Regions from separate parts of the Streptomyces sp. NPDC005070 genome, predicted to be linked through region 1. Evidence: riboswitches for the same ligand, from Rfam matches in the RefSeq annotation. Region 1 holds a riboswitch; the other holds the start of a gene.
What was found. Region 1 has a riboswitch for glycine ahead of gcvT (glycine cleavage system aminomethyltransferase GcvT). Riboswitches for the same ligand answer to the same signal wherever they lie in the genome.

Region 1 (5,195 bases):
ACGCAGCCACATCGCCACCGGATCGAACTCGTCCGACATCGCGACGGTGGAGACGGGCAGGCCGTCCGGAACCGCGCCGATGGACTGCTGCATCATCGCCCGCACCGAGTCGACGGCGGGCGGCGAGGTGTCGTACACATCCAGGCCGATGGCCAAATACGGCGCCCCGAGCGTGGGTTGGACCCAGGCCCGGCGCAACGACCGTACGGCCGGGGTCAGATGGGCGTTCTGCGTGATCAGGGCGTAGAACTGCGGGATCTCGATGGCCGGTTCGGACAGTCGCAGCGGGCCCGCGGGCTGCCGCTCCAGGCCTGTGGCGATACGGCGCAGATCCAGCCACGGAATGCCGAGGCCACCGTTCGGGGCGTGCGGGTTGAGCCAGAGGCCGAAGTGGTCCGGGTACAGGGTGCGGGCGACGTCCAGCCCGTCCACGACCTCGTAACTGCGGTTCCAGCCACTGGCCGAGAGCTCCTGGGCGGAGGTGACGCAGGGCGCGTAACCGAAGCCGTCCACCTGCATGTTGCCGTACTGGGCGTCCGGGGAGCCGGCCTGGCCGTGCCACAGCAGCATCCACACCTGGCCGGACGACGGGGTCGCGAGCGCGCGAAGGAGCGCCTCGTAGGCGTCATAACGCCCGGGGGTCACCTGGCGCAGCATGTGCTCGACCTGCCCGGCCGCGGCCGTGCCCGACGCGCTCACCTTCAACCGCCCCTTCGCGAACAATTCACGACGAACTCATCCCTTACGCCCGAGGCGCCGGTTACCGACATGCGTCAACACCTCGACAAGGCCATGAAACCAGCTTATGCGGCGATCGTGCTCCGCCGGGGGAAGCAGTCGAGAGCCGGGAACCGCCGCGCGGGGCGGCGGGAGGCCCCGCGCGGCGGACGTGCGCACCCGTGGGGCACCCCCGTCACCCGCGCCGTTCAGTGACCGTGCTGGTAGAAGGGCCGCACCGTCGCCCGCATCCACTCGCCGACCGGGTCCTGCGCCACGTCGAGAAGAACCAGGTTCACCGGAATGTTCACCGGGACCCGGCCGAGGGCGCGGCCCAGGGCGTCCAGGGGCAGCGCGCGCGCGTCGCCCTCCCACACCGAGAGCTCGACGCCGATGAACATGACCGGGGCGTCGCCCTCCACGCTGGCCAGACAGCGCCGCGCGCTCAGGACGACACCGGTGGCGGCGAACTCCGCCGAGGCAGCGGCCAGGAAGTCCATCGGATCGTCCTGCCAGTCGGGCTCGAAGAGCCGCACACGGCCGCCGCTGGCCGCCCCGTCCAGCTCGGACCGCCCGGCCCTGCACAGCTCGGCGACGGCAGGCGGCGGCAGCGGCACGCCGACCACGCCGTCCGGGTTCACCACGATGCCGACCTGCGGGGGGAGCCCGCGGGCGAACTCCACGGCGGGCGCGATCGTGTACGACATGTGACCGCCGACGACCTGGCGGAACTGCTCCTCCGAGCTGAAGACGGGGACGTGGACCTGCCCGCCGATGTCCATCGTGGGCAGATCGAGCGGACCGCTCTGCGGGCCGCCGCCGTTGGGCAGCGGCACCCACACGAAGCTGCGGCCGAGCACCTCGACGATACGGGCGGCCGCCGAGGGCCCGGGCACGCCGAGGGAGGCGGACAACACCTCCTCCAGCTCGTTGCCGGGCCAACCGCCGTGCGGATGGGGGTGCGCCTGTGCCGGAAAGTCCATCTGTCTACCGTCCGCTTCGAACCATTGTTCCGGCTGGTTAGGTTAGTGGGCCGCCACGGCGGGTCAGTGGCCGAAGCCGATCCCGCGGCGCGCTGCCGGTCAGTGGCCGAAGTCGATCCTGTGCAGCACGTCCGCCGCGTCACGGTCGATCAGCACCGCGGAGCCGCATCCCTCGGGCAGGTCTCCCCGCTCGGCGGAGCGCAGCAGCCGGGCGACCCCACCGCGATGGCGGGCGAAGGCGTAGCGCGAGACGCCCCGGCCGCGATCGCGCTGGCCGTCCAGCGCGGTGCCGGGCGTGACGTCGAGCAGCAGCAGGTGCAGCGCCCCGCCGCGGCGCCGGGCCTCGCGGGCGAGCCAGCGGCGCACCCAGGCCTGCGTGCCGCAGTCGTGCACGACGAGTCCGCCGCCCTCGCGCAGGGCGCGGCGCAGGCCGGCGTAGTGCGCGAGGCGGACGAGGGGGCGGTAGAGCGCGTACGGCAGGCGCCCGGACATCCGGCCGTCCCAGCGGTCGCGGGTGTCCTGGGAGTCGACGCGCGCGCCCAGCACGGCCCGCCGCATCAGCGTCGACTTGCCGCTCCCGGGCAGTCCGCTGACCACGACCACGTCGTGCGCCCCGAAGCGGAGACCGTGCGGACTGTGCCCGACCCGGTCACGGAGGTCCCGCACGACGGCCGCGGCACGCGGTCCGCGGGCCTCCCGGGCCGGTGCGCCGGGCTGCTCGGGCAGTGCGAGACCCGAGGTCGTCGCGTACGCCGTGGTCCTGTTCACCGTGACCGTCCTCCCCTTCGATGTGGAGTCCCATCCCCGTCGAGTGTAAAGAGAAGGTAATGCCCGGCGCTTCCTCTTTTCGTACGCGGACTGCCACAGCACGGTCACAGATGGCGGGCTGCCGTGATCCGACAGCGCGTGCGATGATGGCCGCGCCAACTGCATACCGGCCGCTTGAATCCGCGCGGGAGAGTCCTGGGTACGTGTACCCGGGCGCCGAAGGAGCAAGTCCCTCCCTTGAATCTCTCAGGCACCGTTACCGCGCGGGCGAGGCACATCTGAAAAGCGGGCCGCTCCGTCGGCCCCACCCAAGGTGCAAGTCAGGACCACCGATTCGTGGGGTCTTGATGAACCTCTCAGGTTCCGATGACAGATGGGGAGGAACGACCTCGCCGTCATGCCCTGGGAGCCAGACCGATGAGCAGCAACGCACCCCGTCACACCGCGCTCGATGCCCTGCATCGTTCGCTCGGCGCGACCATGACCGACTTCGCGGGCTGGGACATGCCCCTGCGCTACGGCTCGGAGCGCGACGAGCACCTCGCCGTCCGCACGAAGGCCGGTCTCTTCGACCTCTCCCACATGGGCGAGATCACCGTCACCGGACCTCAGGCGGCGGACCTCCTGAACCACGCGCTGGTCGGCAACATCGCCACCGTCGGCGTCGGCCGCGCCCGCTACACCATGATCTGCCAGGAGGACGGCGGCATCCTGGACGACCTGATCGTCTACCGGCTCGCCGAGCACGAGGCCGGTTCCGCTCACTACATGGTCGTCGCCAACGCCTCCAACGCCCAGGTCGTGCTGGACGCCCTGACCGAGCGCGCCGCCGGTTTCGACGCCGAGGTGCGCGACGACCGTGACGCGTACGCGCTGATCGCCGTGCAGGGCCCCGAGTCCCCCGGCATCCTCAAGGCGGTCACCGACGCCGACCTCGACGGCCTGAAGTACTACGCGGGCCTGCCGGGCACGGTGGCCGGCGTCCCGGCCCTGATCGCCCGCACCGGCTACACGGGTGAGGACGGCTTCGAGCTGTTCGTCGCCCCCGCCGACGCCGAGAAGGTGTGGCAGGCCCTGACCGACGCGGGCACCCCGGCCGGTCTCGTCCCCTGCGGTCTCTCCTGCCGCGACACGCTGCGCCTGGAGGCGGGCATGCCGCTGTACGGGCACGAGCTGACCACCTCGCTGACCCCGTTCGACGCCGGCCTCGGCCGGGTCGTGAAGTTCGAGAAGGACGGCGACTTCGTGGGGCGCGCGGCACTCGAGGCCGCCGCCGCCCGCGCCGAGCAGAACCCGCCGCGGGTCCTCGTCGGCCTGATCGCCGAGGGCCGCCGTGTGCCGCGCGCCGGGTTCTCGGTCGTCGCCGGCGGTGAGGTGATCGGCGAGGTCACCTCCGGCGCCCCCTCCCCCACGCTGGGCAAGCCGATCGCGATGGCGTACGTCGACGCCGCGCACGCCGCGCCGGGCACGACCGGTGTGGGTGTCGACATCCGGGGCAGCCACGAACCGTACGAGGTCGTGGCGCTGCCGTTCTACAAGCGCCAGAAGTGACACTGGTCCGCAGGGGCCGGACATGACACGGACGCCTTCCGGGCGCCGCCACTGACGGATGCCCCCGCGGGGCTCCGGCACTGACGGGCGCCCGCCGGGGCGCCGGACGTGACCCTGGGCACATCCGCCCGGTCACCCACGCTTCCCTCCATCAGCACTCCACCGCGTACAGGAGAATTCAGGTCATGAGCAACCCCCAGACGCTGCGTTACAGCAAGGAGCACGAGTGGCTGTCGGTCGCCGAGGACGGCGTCGCGACGGTCGGCATCACCGAGTTCGCGGCCAACGCGCTCGGCGATGTCGTCTACGCCCAGCTCCCTTCGGTCGGTGACACGGTGGCCGCGGGCGAGTCCTGCGGCGAGCTGGAGTCGACCAAGTCGGTCAGCGACCTGTACTCCCCGGTGAACGGCGAGGTCGTCGAGGCCAACCAGGACGTCGTGGACGACCCGGCCCTGGTGAACTCCGCCCCCTTCGAGGGCGGCTGGCTGTTCAAGGTGCGCGTCGCCGGCGAGCCCGAGGACCTGATGTCCGCCGACGAGTACACCGCCTTCACGGCCGGCTGAGGAGTCACCCGCATGTCGCTCATGAACACCCCCCTGCACGAGCTCGACCCCGACGTCGCCGCCGCCGTCGACGCCGAGCTGCACCGCCAGCAGTCCACGCTGGAGATGATCGCCTCGGAGAACTTCGCTCCGGTCGCGGTCATGGAGGCCCAGGGCTCGGTCCTGACCAACAAGTACGCCGAGGGCTACCCGGGCCGCCGCTACTACGGCGGCTGCGAGCACGTCGACGTGGCCGAGCAGATCGCCATCGACCGGGTCAAGGACCTGTTCGGCGCCGAGTACGCCAACGTCCAGCCCCACTCGGGTGCCTCCGCCAACCAGGCCGCGCTGTTCGCGCTGGCCCAGCCCGGCGACACCATCCTCGGCCTGGACCTGGCGCACGGCGGCCACCTGACCCACGGGATGCGGCTGAACTTCTCCGGCAAGCAGTTCGACGTGGTCGCGTACCACGTGGACGAGGCCGGCCTGGTCGACATGGCCGAGGTCGAGCGGCTCGCCAAGGAGCACCGCCCGAAGGTGATCATCGCGGGCTGGTCGGCGTACCCGCGTCAGCTCGACTTCGCCGAGTTCCGCCGGATCGCGGACGAGGCCGGCGCCCTCCTGTGGGTCGACA
Region 2 (5,195 bases), on a different contig from region 1:
CATCGCCGTGGGCGTGGTGTGGCGGGACGTCGAGGGCGCCCTGTCCCAGTTGCACGGAGAGCGCGTGGACACCGGTGAGACGCTCCTCGCGCACCATCCCGCGGACGAACTGGCGCGCCGGCGCAACCGTGCGGTGTGAGCCGCATCCGATGACGCGATGCCCCGGTGGCCCGGGGCATTGTCAGTGGCGTAGGGCAGCATCGGAGATGTGAGAACCGCGCCCACGATCCTGCATCTCGACATGGACGCCTTCTTCGCCTCCGCGGAGCAGGCGTCCAAGCCGAGCCTGCGCGGGAAGGCGGTCGTCGTGGGCGGGCTCGGACCCCGTGGAGTCGTCGCCACCGCGTCCTACGAGGCACGCGTTTTCGGGGTGAACTCCGCGATGCCCATGGCCCAGGCCCGCAGGCGCGCACCGAACGCCGCCTATCTCGTGCCGCGCTTCGGGTTGTACCGAGAGGTCAGCGAGCAGGTGATGGCGCTACTGCGGGCCCTGTCGCCGCTGGTGGAGCCGCTGAGCCTGGACGAGGCGTTCGTGGACCTGGAGGCGGGCGGGGCGGCGTGGGACGAGGCGTCGGCGCGGCTGACCGGCGTCAAGCTGCGTGCGGACATCCGGGCCGTCACGGGGCTCACGGGATCGGTGGGTCTGGCGGCCTCCAAGATGGTGGCGAAGATCGCCTCGGAGCAGGCCAAGCCCGACGGTCTCGTCCTCATCGAGCCGGGCACCGAGCGGGCGCTGCTGGGGCCGATGTCGGTGCGGACGCTGCCGGGTGTGGGGCCGGCCACCGGCGACCATCTGCGCAGGGCCGGCATCACCAGCGTCGAGGAGCTCGCCGAGGCGGGCGAGGACGAGCTCGTACGACTCCTGGGGAAGGCTCACGGGCACGCGCTGTTCGCGATGGCGCTGGCCCACGACGAGCGGCCCGTGGTGGCCGAGCGGGAGACCAAGTCGGTGTCGGTCGAGGACACGTACGACGTGGACATCCACGACCGGGTCCGGGTGGAGCTCGAGGTGCAGCGACTCGCGGACCGGTGCGTGCGGCGGCTGCGCGGGGCCGGACTGTCGGGGCGGACCATCGTGCTGAAGGTCCGCCGGTACGACTTCTCGACGCTGACGCGGTCCGAGACGCTGCGGGGGCCCACGGACGACCCCGGCGTCGTCCGGGAGGCCGCCGCCCGGCTGCTGGAGGGCGTGGACACGACCGGCGGCGTCCGGCTGCTGGGGGTCGGTGTGTCCGGGCTCGCCGACTACACGCAGGAGGACCTGTTCGCGCAGGCACAGGCCGCGGCCGTGGGGGAGCCGGTGGCCGAGAAGCATGCCGGGGACGAGCCGGCCGAGGTGACCGGCGCGGCCGAGGTGGCGGCGGCCGAGCGGAGGTGGCCCTCCGGGCACGACGTGTGTCATGCCGAGTACGGGCATGGCTGGGTGCAGGGGAGCGGGCTGGGGCGGGTCACGGTGCGGTTCGAGACGCCGTACTCCGAGCCCGGCCGGGTGCGGACCTTCCGGACGGACGATCCGCGGCTCGAACCGGCCGACCCGCTGCCGCTGGTGGAGCGAGGACCCGAGGACGCCGGCGGGACGCCGGCGGGCCCCGGGCCGTCGGTGTCAGCGGCCGGGACGCGTGGTCCCGGCCCGGGGGCTCAGGTGTCCTCGGAGCCCGCGAGTCGGCCGAAGTCCCGGTCCGGTGGGGGCGGGGACGCCACGTCGAGGCCGTAGTGGTGGTAGAGCTGGAGCTCCTGTTCGGGGGAGAGATGGCGCCCGACGCCGAAGTCGGGGGCGTCCTTGATCAGGGCCCGGTCGAAGGGGATACGCAGGGTCCCCTCGATGATCTCGCTGGGCTCCAGGGGCACGAAGGCATCCCTGCTGAACAGCCCGGTGCGTATGGCCGCCCACTCCGGGACGCCGGTCGCGTCGTCGAGGTACACCTCGTCGATCGTGCCGATCTTGGTGCCGTTGCTGTCGAACGCCTTGCGGCCGATCAGGTTGCGCGGATCGATGTCGGTCTGCACGGTCCCTCCAGTGGTCGCAAACTCATCCGTAAGTACTACAAAAGAGCACATTTGTGAAGGCGGCCACTCGAGGGCTGTCGGCTTGTCCTCGCTGGTAGGCTGGCAAGCGGCTGCTGATCCCGTGCGGGAGAGTCCTCCGGATTTTCACCGGAGGCGCCGAAGGAGCAACTCCTCCCCGGAATCTCTCAGGCTCACGTACCGCACGGACGAGGTCACTCTGGAAAGCAGGGCGGGTGTCGATGGCCTCCGCTCTCACCGACGGTGAAAGCCGGGTTGTCCGCGGGACCATCCGGTGAAACTCTCAGGTTGAGATGACAGAGGGGGAGGCCGTCGGGGTACCCGTGCCGGGGTGCCCCTCGAAGGTCGCGTCAGACCAGGAGGCCTCCGCCATGACCGCCCCTCGCATTCCGCTCTCCGAGCTCGAACAGGGCATTCCCTTCGAGCAGCGCCACATCGGACCCGACTCCGAAGCACGGGCCAAGATGCTCGCGCAGGTCGGATACGGCTCGCTCGACGAGCTGACGGCCGCCGCGGTGCCGGACGTGATCAAGAACGTCGAGGCCCTGAACCTGCCGGCCGCGCGCACCGAGGCCGAGGTACTGGCCGAGCTTCGCTCCCTCGCGGACCGCAACCAGGTGCTCGGCTCCATGATCGGCCTCGGTTACTACGGTACGTTCACGCCGCCGGTGATCCTGCGCAACGTCATGGAGAACCCGGCCTGGTACACCGCGTACACGCCGTACCAGCCGGAGATCTCGCAGGGCCGTCTCGAGGCGCTGCTGAACTTCCAGACCGTCGTCGCCGAGCTGTCCGGGCTGCCGACCTCCGGCGCCTCCCTCCTCGACGAGGGCACCGCCGCCGCCGAGGCCATGGCGCTGTCCCGCCGCATGGGCAAGAACAAGAAGGGCCTCTTCCTGGTCGACGCGGACGCCCTGCCGCAGACCGTCGCCGTCATAGAGACCCGTGCGGAGCCGACCGGCGTCGAGATCGTCGTCGCCGACCTCGCCGACGGCATCCCGGCCGACCTCGCCGGGCGTGAGATCAACGGCGTGCTGATCCAGTACCCCGGCGCCTCCGGTGCCGTACGCGACATCAAGCCGCTCGTCGAGCAGGCACACGAGCTGGGCGCGGTTGTCACCGTCGCCGCCGACCTGCTCGCCCTGACCCTGCTGACCTCGCCCGGCGAGCTCGGCGCGGACATCGCCGTCGGTACGACGCAGCGCTTCGGCGTGCCGATGGGCTTCGGCGGTCCGCACGCCGGCTACATGGCGGTCCGCGAGAACTTCGCGCGCAGCCTTCCCGGCCGCCTGGTCGGCGTGTCCGTGGACGCCGACGGGCACAAGGCGTACCGCCTCGCCCTGCAGACGCGTGAGCAGCACATCCGCCGGGAGAAGGCGACCAGCAACATCTGCACCGCTCAGGTGCTGCTCGCCGTGATGGCCGGCATGTACGCCGTCTACCACGGCCCCGAGGGCATGCGGACCATCGCACGGCGTACCCACCGCTACGCCACGGTGCTGGCCGCCGGGCTCACCGCCGGCGGCGTCGAGGTCGTCCACGGCGCCTACTTCGACACGCTCACCGTGCGGGTCCCGGGCCGTGCCGCCGCGATCGTGGCCGCCGCCCGCGTCAACGGCGTCAACCTCCACCCCGTCGACGCCGACCAGGTGTCGATCTCGTGCGACGAGACGACCACCCGCGAGCAGCTCGCCGCCGTGTGGAGCGCGTTCGGTGTCGAGGGCGACATCGAGGCGCTGGACGCGAGCACCGAGGACACCCTGCCGGCCGCGCTGCTGCGCACCGACGCGTACCTCACGCACCCCGTGTTCCACGACCACCGCTCCGAGACGGCGATGCTGCGCTACCTGCGCAAGCTCTCCGACCGCGACTACGCGCTCGACCGCGGCATGATCCCGCTGGGCTCCTGCACCATGAAGCTCAACGCGACCACCGAGATGGAGTCGGTCACCTGGCCCGAGTTCGGGCAGCTCCACCCCTTCGTGCCCGCCGAGCAGGCACAGGGCTACCTGACGCTGATCCACGAGCTGGAGGACCAGCTCGCCGAGGTCACCGGCTACGACAAGGTGTCGCTCCAGCCCAACGCCGGTTCGCAGGGCGAGCTGGCCGGTCTGCTGGCCGTCCGCGGCTACCACCGCGCCAACGGCGACGACCAGCGCACCATCTGCCTCATCCCGTCCTCCGCGCACGGCACCAACGCCGCCAGCGCCGTGATGGCCGGTATGAAGGTCGTCGTCGTGAAGACCGCGGACGACGGCGAGATCGACGTCCAGGACCTGCGCGCCAAGATCGAGCAGTACCGCGACGAGCTGTCGGTGCTGATGATCACGTACCCCTCGACGCACGGTGTCTTCGAGGAGCACGTCGCCGACATCTGTGCCCAGGTGCACGAGGCCGGCGGCCAGGTCTACGTCGACGGCGCCAACCTGAACGCCCTGGTGGGTCTCGCCAAGCCGGGTCACTTCGGCGGCGACGTCTCGCACCTGAACCTGCACAAGACCTTCTGCATCCCGCACGGCGGCGGCGGCCCCGGCGTCGGCCCGGTCGGTGTGCGCGCACACCTGGCGCCGTACCTCCCGAACCACCCGCTCCAGCCCGAGGCGGGTCCCGAGACCGGCGTCGGCCCGATCTCGGCCGCTCCCTGGGGTTCCGCGGGCATCCTGCCCATCTCGTGGTCGTACGTCCGGCTGATGGGCGGCGAGGGCCTCAAGCGCGCCACGCAGGTGGCCGTGCTCTCCGCCAACTACATCGCCAAGCGCCTGGAGCCGCACTACCCGGTGCTGTACACCGGCCCCGGCGGTCTGGTCGCGCACGAGTGCATCATCGACCTGCGTCCGCTCACCAAGGCGACCGGCGTCAGTGTCGACGACATCGCCAAGCGTCTGATCGACTACGGCTTCCACGCGCCGACGATGTCGTTCCCGGTGGCCGGCACGCTGATGATCGAGCCGACCGAGTCCGAGGATCTGGGCGAGGTCGACCGGTTCTGCGACGCGATGATCGCGATCCGCGCGGAGATCGAGAAGGTCGGCAGCGGCGAGTGGTCCGTGGACGACAACCCGCTGCGCGGGGCGCCGCACACGGCCGCCGCGCTCGGCGGCGACTGGGAGCACCCGTACAGCCGCGAGGTGGCCGTCTTCCCGGCCGGTGTCTCGGCCGCCGACAAGTAC

Region 2: another riboswitch for glycine. It lies ahead of gcvP (aminomethyl-transferring glycine dehydrogenase); the one in region 1 lies ahead of gcvT (glycine cleavage system aminomethyltransferase GcvT).

What each region holds. Positions count from the first base shown of each region.
Region 1 is NZ_JBSFZS010000075.1:15,753-20,947, reverse strand. It holds gene ACWEBX_RS24200 (enhanced serine sensitivity protein SseB C-terminal domain-containing protein) at 1-699, opposite strand, end outside; gene ACWEBX_RS24195 (enhanced serine sensitivity protein SseB) at 927-1,700, opposite strand; gene ACWEBX_RS24190 (AAA family ATPase) at 1,800-2,468, opposite strand; glycine riboswitch at 2,644-2,740, shown strand; glycine riboswitch at 2,741-2,851, shown strand; gene gcvT (glycine cleavage system aminomethyltransferase GcvT) at 2,886-4,019, shown strand; gene gcvH (glycine cleavage system protein GcvH) at 4,205-4,582, shown strand; gene glyA (serine hydroxymethyltransferase) at 4,595-5,195, shown strand, end outside.
Region 2 is NZ_JBSFZS010000045.1:43,707-48,901, reverse strand. It holds gene ACWEBX_RS17685 (MerR family transcriptional regulator) at 1-139, shown strand, start outside; gene ACWEBX_RS17680 (DNA polymerase IV) at 209-1,714, shown strand; gene ACWEBX_RS17675 (PRC-barrel domain-containing protein) at 1,639-2,007, opposite strand; glycine riboswitch at 2,122-2,218, shown strand; gene gcvP (aminomethyl-transferring glycine dehydrogenase) at 2,397-5,195, shown strand, end outside.